DNA from 4 places in the Streptomyces sp. NPDC046887 genome. Region 4 is predicted to be linked to each of the others. Evidence: riboswitches for the same ligand, from Rfam matches in the RefSeq annotation. Region 4 holds a riboswitch; each other region holds the start of a gene.
The links. A riboswitch is a leader RNA that binds a small molecule or an ion and turns the genes downstream of it on or off. The one in region 4 is predicted to bind cobalamin.
Positions count from the first base shown of each region.

Region 1: another riboswitch for cobalamin. It lies ahead of cobN (cobaltochelatase subunit CobN); the one in region 4 lies ahead of metE (5-methyltetrahydropteroyltriglutamate--homocysteine S-methyltransferase).
Region 2: another riboswitch for cobalamin. It lies ahead of ABZ945_RS28210 (energy-coupling factor ABC transporter permease); the one in region 4 lies ahead of metE (5-methyltetrahydropteroyltriglutamate--homocysteine S-methyltransferase).
Region 3: another riboswitch for cobalamin. It lies ahead of ABZ945_RS03265 (ribonucleoside-diphosphate reductase subunit alpha); the one in region 4 lies ahead of metE (5-methyltetrahydropteroyltriglutamate--homocysteine S-methyltransferase).

Region 1 covers NZ_JBEYXH010000003.1:190,130-192,820, forward strand. The annotation lists gene ABZ945_RS05575 (cobalamin biosynthesis protein CobG) at 1-890, opposite strand, end outside; cobalamin riboswitch at 915-1,049, shown strand; gene cobN (cobaltochelatase subunit CobN) at 1,087-2,691, shown strand, end outside.
Region 2 covers NZ_JBEYXH010000041.1:29,766-32,456, reverse strand. The annotation lists gene cbiQ (cobalt ECF transporter T component CbiQ) at 1-245, opposite strand, end outside; gene ABZ945_RS28215 (energy-coupling factor ABC transporter substrate-binding protein) at 250-636, opposite strand; gene ABZ945_RS28210 (energy-coupling factor ABC transporter permease) at 633-1,358, opposite strand; cobalamin riboswitch at 1,387-1,622, opposite strand; gene ABZ945_RS28205 (PTS fructose transporter subunit IIA) at 1,675-2,085, opposite strand; gene dhaL (dihydroxyacetone kinase subunit DhaL) at 2,082-2,691, opposite strand, start outside.
Region 3 covers NZ_JBEYXH010000002.1:44,406-47,096, forward strand. The annotation lists gene ABZ945_RS03260 (GNAT family N-acetyltransferase) at 1-226, shown strand, start outside; cobalamin riboswitch at 832-997, shown strand; gene ABZ945_RS03265 (ribonucleoside-diphosphate reductase subunit alpha) at 1,202-2,691, shown strand, end outside.
Region 4 covers NZ_JBEYXH010000016.1:36,789-39,479, reverse strand. The annotation lists gene ABZ945_RS17120 (BTAD domain-containing putative transcriptional regulator) at 1-485, opposite strand, end outside; gene ABZ945_RS17115 (nuclear transport factor 2 family protein) at 847-1,173, shown strand; cobalamin riboswitch at 1,336-1,484, shown strand; gene metE (5-methyltetrahydropteroyltriglutamate--homocysteine S-methyltransferase) at 1,672-2,691, shown strand, end outside.

The DNA.
Region 1 (2,691 bases), on a different contig from region 4:
GTCACTCCCGCCCGGGCCAGCTCCCCGGCCACGTCCATCCCGCGTCCGCCGTCGGGTAGTTCACCCACCCGCCAGGCACCGGTTCCGGCGGCCTCGGCGGCGGTCAGAAAGGCCCGGGCGGCGGCCAGCGCGGCGGCCGGGGCGTCGGGTCCGCCGACCTCGTACGCCCGGTCGGCGACGACGAGGAGGAAGGCCCCGCCGGCCCCGAAGTCTCCATCAGCCCCGGAGCCGCTATCAGCCCTGGAGTGCCTATCAGCCCCGGAGTCTCCATCAGCCCTGGAGTCCCCATCAGCCCTGGAGTCTCCATCAGCCCTGGAGTCTCCATCAGCCCTGGAGTCTCCATCAGTCCCGGAGTCCCCCTCGGCCGCCGCCCGCAGGGTCACATCGGCGCCGAGCGCCGCCACATCCCCCCGGCCGTCGTCCACCGCGAACAGGAAGCGCCCGGAGAGCCCGGTCGTCCAGGCCTCCCCGCACAGCAGCACGTCCAACGCGCGGGCCGCGGCCTGCACCCGGGGGCCCGCCAACGGCGAGACCACCATGTTCCGTATCCGCTCATGCGCCTCGGAGTCCGGCAGCAGTCCGGCGCCGCGCAGCAGCTCCGCCAGCTCCAGCCCGCAGCTCTCGCCGAGGCCGCGCAGCTCCAGGTTGCCGCGCGAGGTGAGCGAGAGATGGCCGTCGCCGAGCCGGTCGGCGGCGTCCGCCAGCACCCGTATCTGCTGCTCGGTGAGGACACCGGTGGGCAGCCGCAGCCGGGCCAGCGCGCCGTCGTCGGCGCGGTGCAGCCGCAGCGCCCCGGGGCAGGCGTCACCGCGGTCACGGACGCGGCCGGAGCGGCGGGTCCGTATATGACCTTCGCCCGGTTCGGGGCGTTTGGGTGAGCTGGACGGCATGGCGGCCACCATACGCGCAGCCTCTACTATGCAGACGGCACAGGGTCCCAGGGCCCGAGGGAGGAAGCCCGGTGGAAATCCGGCGCGGTCCCGCCACTGTGAGTCCGGCCGCGGAGGCGGTCCGGGCGAGTCAGGAACTCCCGCCGTCCTCATCACCACCCGGGGCGCGGACACCCCGAGGAAGGCCAGCGCAGCGATGACGCACGCCGACGAGCCGACGACGACCCCCGACGCGCCCGATGCGCCCCATGCGGCCGCCGCACCCGACGCGCCTGTGTCGCCCACCGGGCCGCAGCCGGGGATAACCGAGGGAGCACCGGCGGGGGCCGCCCCCGCGCCGGAAGGGGCCCCCGCCCCGGTCCTCCTCCTCTCGCACTCCGACACCGACCTGCTCAGCGCCCGCGCGGCCGGCGGCCCGGTCGAGTACCGGTACGCCAACCCCTCCCGCCTTCCGCAGGAGGACCTGCCCGCGCTGCTGGACGGCGCCGGGCTGGTGGTCGTCCGCCTCCTCGGCGGCGTACGGGCCTGGGAGGACGGGCTCGCCGTGCTGCGCGACAGCGGCCTTCCGCTGGTCGTGCTCACCGGCGAGCAGGCGCCCGACGCCCAGCTGATGGAGGCCTCCACCGTGCCGATCGGCCTGGCGGCCGAGGCGCACGCCTACCTCGCGCACGGCGGCCCCGCCAACCTGGAGCAGCTGGCCCGCTTCCTCTCCGACACCGTGCTGCTCACCGGCCACGGCTTCGAACCGCCCGCCCCCGCGCCCACCTGGGGCGTGTTGGAGCGCACCACCAGGGCGGTCGACGGCCCGACCATCGCCGTCCTCTACTACCGCGCCCACCACATGAGCGGGAACACCGCCTTCGTGGACGCGCTCTGCGGTGCCATCGAGGACGCCGGGGGCCGCCCGCTCCCGCTCTACGTGGCCTCGCTCCGCGCCCCCGAGCCGGAGTTGATCGACCGCCTCGGGGCCGCCGACGCCGTGGTCACCACCGTGCTCGCGGCCGGCGGCACCAAGCCCGCCGAGGCCCAGGCGGGCGGGGACGAGGAGGCGTGGGACGCGGGGGCGCTGGCCGGGCTCGATGTGCCGATCCTCCAGGCGCTCTGCCTGACCGGGTCCCGGGCCGCCTGGGACGAGAACGACGAGGGGCTCTCCCCGCTGGACGCCGCCACCCAGGTCGCGGTGCCCGAGTTCGACGGGCGGCTGATCACCGTCCCGTTCTCCTTCAAGGAGATCGACGAGGACGGGCTGCCGGTCTACGCGCCGGACGCCGAGCGCGCCGCCCGGGTCGCCGGGATCGCCGTCCGGCACGCCAAGCTCCGGCACATCCCCAACCCCGCCAAGAAGCTGGCGCTGGTCCTCTCCGCGTACCCGACCAAGCACTCCCGGATCGGCAACGCGGTCGGCCTGGACACCCCCGCCTCCGCGGTGGCGCTGCTGCGCCGACTGCGCGCCGAGGGCTATGACTTCGGGCCCGAGGAGGAGATCCCCGGGCTGGTCTCCGGCGACGGCGACGAGCTGATCCGGGCGCTGATCGACGCCGGCGGCCACGATCAGGAGTGGCTGACCGAGGAGCAGATGGCCCGCAACCCGGTCCGCATCCCGGCCGCCGACTACCGGCGCTGGTACGCCACCCTGCCCGCGGCGCTGCGCGAGCAGGTGGAGGAGCACTGGGGCCCGGCCCCCGGCGAGATGTTCCTGGACCGCTCCCGCACCGCCGAGGGCGACCCCGATGGCGATATCGTGCTCGGCGCCCTGCGCCGCGGCAATCTGCTGATCGTCATCCAGCCGCCGCGCGGCTTC
Region 2 (2,691 bases), on a different contig from region 4:
AGCAGCGGGATCGCGCCCGTCACACAGAAGCCCAGCGGGAGGCGGAACGCCCGCCACAGCAGCCGGGGCGCCACCCCGGCCGGGCCGAGCAGCACCGCCAGGGTCGCGGCGCCGACCAGCGGGGCCCCCGGCCAGGCCGGCAGGCACACCGCGCTGAGCGTCAGACCGAAGCCCAGAACCGCCTTCTCCACCGGGTGGCGGCGGCGCCAGCGGCCGGCGTGCGCCGCCGCGTCGATCGGCAGCACCCGGTTACCCGGCAGCCCCGGTGTCCCGGGCCGCACCCGGGCCCGGGTCGGCGGCGGCCGCCGCACCCCCGGTGCCCTCGGCGGCGAGCGCCCGCGCCTCGCCCTGGCGGCGGCCGCGGCGCAGCCCGAAGTAGTACGCCAGGACACCCGCGCCCAGCGCCGCCTGGAGCGCGAACAGCGCCGACTCGACCTCGCCCGACGGCGGCTCGTACAGCGGGCTGAACCAGGGCTCGTAGTCCGGCTTCAGCTCGGTGATCGCCGTCTCGGCCTGCGCGTCGGCGCCGGCGAACGGCTCCTCCTTGTGGTCCCCGAGGCCCAGCGCCAGCGGGAGCACGGCGAGCGCCGCCACCACCAGCAGCAGCAGGGTGTTGATCTTCGCGTTGCGGCTCATCGCGCGGCCGCCTCCTTCTCCTCACCCGAGGCGCCGGCCTTGCCCGCGCCCTTGCCGGTCACCTTCGACAGCACACCGAGCCGCAGCAGTTCGCCCTTGCTGGACTGCGTCAGCAGCCGCATCACCAGCACGGTGAGCAGGCCCTCGCTGACCGCCAGCGGGATCTGGGTGAGCGCGAAGATGGAGCCGAACTTGGCCAGTGCCCCGGCGAAGCCGGTGCCCGGGTCGGGGAAGGCGAGCGCCAGCTGCACGCTGGTGACGCAGTAGGTGGACAGGTCGGCGACGAACGCGCCGAAGAAGACCGCCACCATCAGCGGCGCCCCGAAGCGGCGCAGCAGCCAGTAGGTGCCGAACCCGGCCCACGGTCCGACGATCGCCATCGAGAAGACGTTGGCGCCGAGCGTGGTCAGCCCGCCGTGTGCCAGCAGCAGCGCCTGGAACAGCAGGGTGATGGTGCCGAGCACCGCCATGATCGGTGGCCGGAACAGGATGGCGCCCAGCCCCGTACCGGTCGGATGGGAGCAACTGCCCGTCACCGACGGTATCTTGAGGGCGGACAGCACGAAGGTGAACGCCCCGGACGCACCCAGCAGGAGCGTCGACTCCGGGTTGCTCCGGACCTCGCGGGTCAGGGCGCGCACTCCGTGCACGACAAACGGAGCGGACGCGACGGCCCAGGCAGCCGCGTGCGCGGGGGGCAGATACCCCTCGGCTATATGCATGGTCGGGAGACCCTCTCCAGCACCTCGTGGATGGACAACGCGCCCTGGCCGGTCTCCTGGCTGACGGGTCATGCCGCCTCGGCTCCGCCTTCCCGGACGTGGCGGTCTCCCGCGGCGGTCCAGTGGCTTCCCGGAGGGGTTCCCCCGAGGGTGGAGCCGGACTTCCCGATCACAGTGGCGAGGGCCGCACCGGTACCGCACCGGATTTCCCGTACACCAAGGCGGTGTGACCCTAGTGCGTTGACCAGGTACATCACAACCCGCGTACCGGTGCTTCCGCCATCCCGCCGGGGTGGCGGAGGGCCACCCATGGGGGTCACTTCTTCCGGTAGCCGTACGCCTCCGCGGCCGCCGCCTCCACCGCGTCCAGGTCGCCGCCGGCCGCCGCCGTGACCACCGCCGCCACCGCCCCCTCCACGAACGGCGCGTCCACCAGCCGCGTGCCGTCGGGGAGTTCGTCGTCGGCCAGCAGGGCCTTGACCGTGAGCACCGCGCTGCCGAGGTCGGCCAGCACGGCCACCCCCGCCCCGCCGTCCACCGAGACGGCCGCCGCCGCGATCAGCTCCGTACTGGTGCCGAACCCGCCGCCCGGCAGCCCACCCGCGGGCGCCAGCGGGGTGCCCGCCCCGCCCGCCAGCCCGCGCGCCAGATCCGCGACCGACCCCGCGACCTCGGCGCTGTGCGACACCAGCACGATGCCGACCCGTCCCTCGACCCCGCCGCTCATCCCCGTCGCCCCTCTCCCTGGTCCGCTTCACCGGCCGCCTCCGCCAGCGCGGCCAGCAGCAGCGCCGCCGAGGTCGCCCCCGGGTCCTGATGGCCCTCGCTGCGCTCACCGAGATAGCTGGCCCGGCCCTTGCGCGCCCGCATCGGCACGGTCTCCGCCGCGCCCCGCGCCGCCGCCTCGGCGGCCGCCGCGTACGCCCCCGGCCCGTCCGCCGCCTGGGCCAGCGCGGCGACCGCCGGCTCCAGGGCGTCCAGCATCGTCTTGTCCCCGGCCTTCGCCCCGCCGAGCTGCCCGACCGCCGCGACCCCCGCGCCCAGCGCCTCCGCCAGCTGCCCGGGACCGACCTCCGCCGCTTCCCCGAGCGCCTTGCCGGTGCGGCGCAGCAGCGTGCCGTACAGCGGACCCGAGGCCCCGCCCACCGTGGAGATCAGCTGCCGCCCGGCCAGCGTCAGCACCGCACCCGGCGACTCGGGGGCGTCCTTCGCCAGCTCCGCCGCCACTGCGGTGAACCCCCGCTGGAGGTTCGCCCCGTGGTCGGCGTCCCCGATCGCCGCGTCCAGCTCCGTGAGCTGCCCGGCCTCCCGCTCCACCGCCGCCGCGGCGGCC
Region 3 (2,691 bases), on a different contig from region 4:
GGTGGACCGGGAGGCGCGCCGCCGGGGCGCGGGCGAGGCGCTGGTGCGGGCCTGTGTCGACCGGGCGCGGACGGTGCCCGGTTGCCGGCGGGTGGTGCTCTCCTCGCACCTGGCCATGGCCGCCGCCCAGCGCCTCTACCGCCGGGTCGGCTTCGACCGCACCCCCGCCCGCGACTGGGCGCCCATCCCCGGTGTCACCCTGCACACCTACGGCCGGGACGTCTGAACGACCCCGGCGGGGGCATACGGGCGGCTGCGAGGGGGCCGTCCGGCGACACCCCGGCCAGAACCTGGGCCGCCCCACGGCCAGGACCCGAGCTGCCCCGCGGCCGAACTCCGGGCGGTACCGCCGCCGAACTCCGGGCTGCCCCGCGGCCAGACCCGGGCCACACCCCGGCCGGACCCCGGGCGGTACCGCGGCTAGACCCCGGGCGCCCCCCGACCGGACCCCGGGCAGCGCCGCGGCCGGACCCCGGGCGGTACCGCGGCCGGACCCGGGCCACACCCCGGGCCGCCCCGCCGCCGAACTCCGGGCTGCCCCGCGGCCGGACCCCGGGCGGCCCTGTGGCCGGACTTCGGGCGACGCCCCGGCCGGGCCCGTACACGGCCCCGCCCCGGCCCTCCCGGCGCCGCGAGGGGGCCATCCGGGTGGCCCCGCGCCACGCCCCGGTCCCGGCCGCCCCGCGCGGCCCCCGGCCTCCGCGGCCGGTCGCCCAGCTGTCCCTTGGCCTGTTCCCGCAGGGTGGCGGGGGCGGACACAACAGGTGTGCGGATGGACACGACTTGTACGGGCCGACACAACATCTGGGGGGTGCTTTCGCGAGCGCCCACCAGATGTATGCTCATTCCTGCTGTCGCCGCAGGGGAATCCGGTGCGAATCCGGAACTGTCCCGCAACGGTGAAACCGGTGTGTTTCCGCCCCGGTACGCGCCCCCAAGCCGTACCGGCCCGGGCGCGCCGTGAGTCCGACGACCTGCCGGCAGCACACTCGGACCGACCGGCCCGGGTGTCCAGACGTCCGGGCCTCGCGGAGTGGGCCGGTGGACGCGAGCCGTGCTGCCCTGTGCCCGGGCAAGCCGCTCTCGCGCTTCCCGCCGCCCGCCTGTCGAGGGCCCCGAGCCGAGCGAGGGAGAGCCCCACGTGACCATCGCGCCAGCCGATCCGGCCTCACGCGTCACGGAACCGGAGCAGACCGCGGGGGTGAGCGCCGACGGTCCCGGTACCGCGCTGCTGCGCACCCTGACCGACCTCACCGCCGACCTGCCCGACACCGACCCCGGCCGGGTCGCCGCCGCCGCGCTGCGCGGCCGGCACGCCGGGTCGGACGAGGCGGAGCTGCGGGAGCTGGCCACCGAGGCGGCCGCCGGGCTGATCTCCGAGGACCCCGCGTACTCGCGGCTGGCCGCCAGGCTGCTGACCCGGACCATCGCCGAGGAGGCGGCCGGGCAGGGCGCGGTGTCGTTCTCGGCCTCGGTGGCGGTGGGGCACCGCGAGGGGCTGATCGCCGACCGCACCGCCGCGTTCGCCGCACTGCACGCGGACACCCTGGACGCGCTGGTCGACCTCGGCGCCGACGACCGCTTCGGCTACTTCGGGCTGCGCACCCTCTACTCCCGCTACCTCCTCCGCCACCCGATCACCCGCAAGGTGATCGAGACCCCGCAGCACTTCATGCTCCGGGTCGCCGCCGGCCTCGCCGAGGACGACTCCGTACGCGCGGTGGACGAGGTGGCCTCCCTCTACCGGCTGATGAGCCGGCTGGACTACCTGCCGTCCTCGCCGACGCTGTTCAACTCCGGCACCCGGCACCCGCAGATGTCCTCCTGCTACCTGCTGGACTCCCCCGCCGACGAGCTGGACTCGATCTACGACCGCTACCACCAGGTGGCCCGGCTCTCCAAGCACGCCGGCGGCATCGGCATCGCCTACTCCCGCATCCGCTCGCGCGGTTCGCTGATCCGGGGCACCAACGGGCACTCCAACGGCATCGTGCCGTTCCTGAAGACGCTGGACGCCTCGGTGGCGGCGGTCAACCAGGGCGGGCGGCGCAAGGGCGCGGCCGCGGTCTACCTGGAGACCTGGCACGCGGACATCGAGGAGTTCCTGGAGCTGCGGGACAACACCGGCGAGGACGCCCGGCGCACCCACAACCTCAACCTGGCGCACTGGATCCCGGACGAGTTCATGCGCCGGGTCAACGCCGATCAGCCCTGGTCGCTGTTCTCCCCGGCCGATGTGCCGGAGCTGGTGGACCTGTACGGCGAGGAGTTCGACGCCGCCTACCGCAAGGCCGAGGCCGCCGGGCTGGCCCGCAAGACCATGCCGGCGCGTGAGCTGTACGGCCGGATGATGCGCACCCTGGCGCAGACCGGCAACGGCTGGATGACCTTCAAGGACGCCTCCAACCGGACCGCCAACCAGACCGCCGAGTCCGGCGCGGTGGTGCACTCCTCCAACCTGTGCACCGAGATCCTGGAGGTCACCGACGACGGCGAGACGGCCGTCTGCAACCTGGGCTCGGTGAACCTCGGGGCCTTCGTCAAGGACGGGGACATCGACTGGGAGCGGCTGGACGCCACCGTGCGCACCGCCGTCACCTTCCTCGACCGCGTGGTGGACATCAACTTCTACCCGACCGAGCAGGCCGGCAACTCCAACTCCAAGTGGCGCCCGGTGGGTCTGGGCGCGAT
Region 4 (2,691 bases):
CCGACCAGATGGTGGTGGCGTCCCAGGTCGAGTTCCAGCCCGATCCGGGTCTCGGTCGCGGTCAGCCGCTCCTCGTCCAGCTGGCGCGCCTTGCTGCGCAGGGTGTGGCCGGATATCCCGCCCAGGCAGTCACCGAGCCACAACTGCTCGGCCGAGCGCAGCAGTTCGACGGCTTCGGCGACCGCTCCCCGGCGCTCCGACGCCCGGGCGCCGGCGACCCGGCGGCCGAACACGGCGGCGTCCACCGCGTCCTCGTCGGTCTTCAGCACATAGCCGGGCGGCCGGGTGGTGATGGCGGCGTCGATCCGTACGGCGGTGAGGAGCTTGCGCAGCCGGGAGACGCAGATCTGCACCTGGGTGCGGGCGGTGTCCGGGGGGTCGTCGTCCCAGATCAGGTCCACCAGGTGGTCGGTGCTGACGACCCGGTTCGCCTCCAGCAGCAGGGCCGCGAGGATGGCCTCCTGGCGCCCGGGCGGCACGCGCACGGGGCCGCCGGGCCCGATGACCTGTAACGGTCCGAGAACACGGAAGACGACGGTGTCCTCGGTCTCGGATGCCCCGCCGGGCGAACCAGTCAATGAGTCTCCCAGCCGGGGGCGCACGGGAACAGGGGTGAGAAGCGGTGCGGCCGAGCAGCGGAGCGGTGAGCGTGCGCTGGCTCATTTTCACGGAGGATTCCGCACTTGTCCATGGTGTGTGGATTCGGTGATGGTGAACGGTTTCGGCCTGCTCGCACGAGCGCGGCCGCCGGGGATAGGGCGGGGATAGCGGGGGGTTGCGGCTCCGGCGCACCGTGGAGGTGCCTCCGCCTGGCCGGGCGGGGGGGCGTACGGAAAGGACTGCCCCATGCAGAGCCGGCAAGCCGGGCCCCTGCCGCCCAGCCGTGTCGTCACGGACTCCGGTGTCGACCATGTGCGACTGGCGTACCACTACCTGGACAGCGGCGATCTGGACGGCCTCGGCTCGCTGCTGCACGAGGGGGCGCCGGGCGCCGTCCCGGACCCCGCCCCGTACGGCGGGCGGCACCATATCCAGCGGATCGTCGCCGAGGGTGACTGCGTGGTGGTGATGGGCCGACTGGTGCCGGGGCTGGGCGAGTTCGTGGATGTGTTCACCCTGTCGGCGGAGGGCATGCTGCGAGGCTGCCGCCGCTATCACGCAGGACGGCGATAGGAGCAGGCCGGGCGGGATTCCCCCTGGTCAGCCGGTTCACCCACCCGGTGGAGTGGTCCAGCTCACTTTCCGAATCGTGGACGCGGTCGGACGGACGGTCGACCGGACCCGTAGGGTGGCCGGTGCAGCTGGTTCGCCCCGTCCGCCAGACGGGAGGCGTCGTAAGAGGGAACCCGGTGGGAATCCGGGACTGCCCCGCAGCGGTGAGCGGGAACGACCGCCGTCATACGCACTGGGCCCGCCGGGCCTGGGAAGCGACGGCCAGTAGGTGTCCTCCTTCGGGGAGGGCGGGCCCGCGAGTCCGAAGACCTGCCCGTTGCCCGTGCGCGAAACGACCGCGTACGGCTGTCCCGGTGACCCCGAGGGAGGGTCGGCCCCCATACCAGGCGGAAGACCGCGCTTGCCGCGCGTACCGGTCCCCGCCCGGTCGGTCGAACCTTCGCCGTCCTCGTCCCCGTCTCCGGGACCTCAGGGATCCATCTCGCGAAGGAGATCTCCGTGACCACGAAGTCCGCAGCCGCGGCAGCACGGGCCACCGTGTACGGCTACCCCCGCCAGGGGCGGAACCGTGAACTCAAGAAGGCGATCGAGGGGTACTGGAAGGGCCGGGTCACCGCCGACGCCCTCCGGGCCACCGCCGCCGAGCTGCGCGCCGGGAACTGGCGGCAGCTCGCCGAGGCCGGCGTGCACGAGGTGCCCACCGGCGACTTCTCGTACTACGACCAGGTGCTCGACACCACGGTGATGGTCGGCGCCGTGCCCGCCCGCCACCGGGAGGCCGTCGCCGCCGACGCCCTGGACGGCTACTTCGCCATGGCCCGGGGCACCCAGGAGGTCGCGCCCCTGGAGATGACCAAGTGGTTCGACACCAACTACCACTATCTGGTGCCCGAACTGGGCCCGGACACCGTCTTCACCGCCGACTCCACCAAGCAGGTCGCGGAGCTGACGGAGGCGCTGACGCTGGGGCTGACCGCCCGTCCGGTGCTGGTCGGCCCGGTCACCTATCTGCTGCTGGCCAAGCCCGCCCCCGGGGTGGCCGCCGACTTCGACCCGCTCACCCTGCTGGACCGGCTGCTGCCGGTGTACGCGGAGGTGCTGGCCGATCTGCGGGCCGCGGGCGCCGAGTGGGTGCAGCTGGACGAGCCCGCCCTGGTGCAGGACCGCAGCCCGGCCGAGCTGAACGCGGCCGAGCGCGCCTACCGCGACCTCGGCGCCCTCACCGACCGCCCGCAGCTGCTGGTCGCCTCCTACTTCGACCGCCTGGGCACGGCGCTGCCGGTGCTCGCCAAGGCGCCGGTGGAGGGCCTGGCCCTGGACTTCACGGAGGCCGCCGCCGCCAACCTGGAGGCCCTGGCCGCGGTCGGCGGACTGCCCGGCAAGCGGCTGGTCGCCGGTGTGGTCAACGGCCGCAACATCTGGGTCAACGACCTGGAGAAGTCCCTCGCCGTCCTCGGCACCCTGCTGGGCCTGGCCGAGCGGGTGGACGTCTCCGCCTCCTGCTCGCTGCTCCATGTG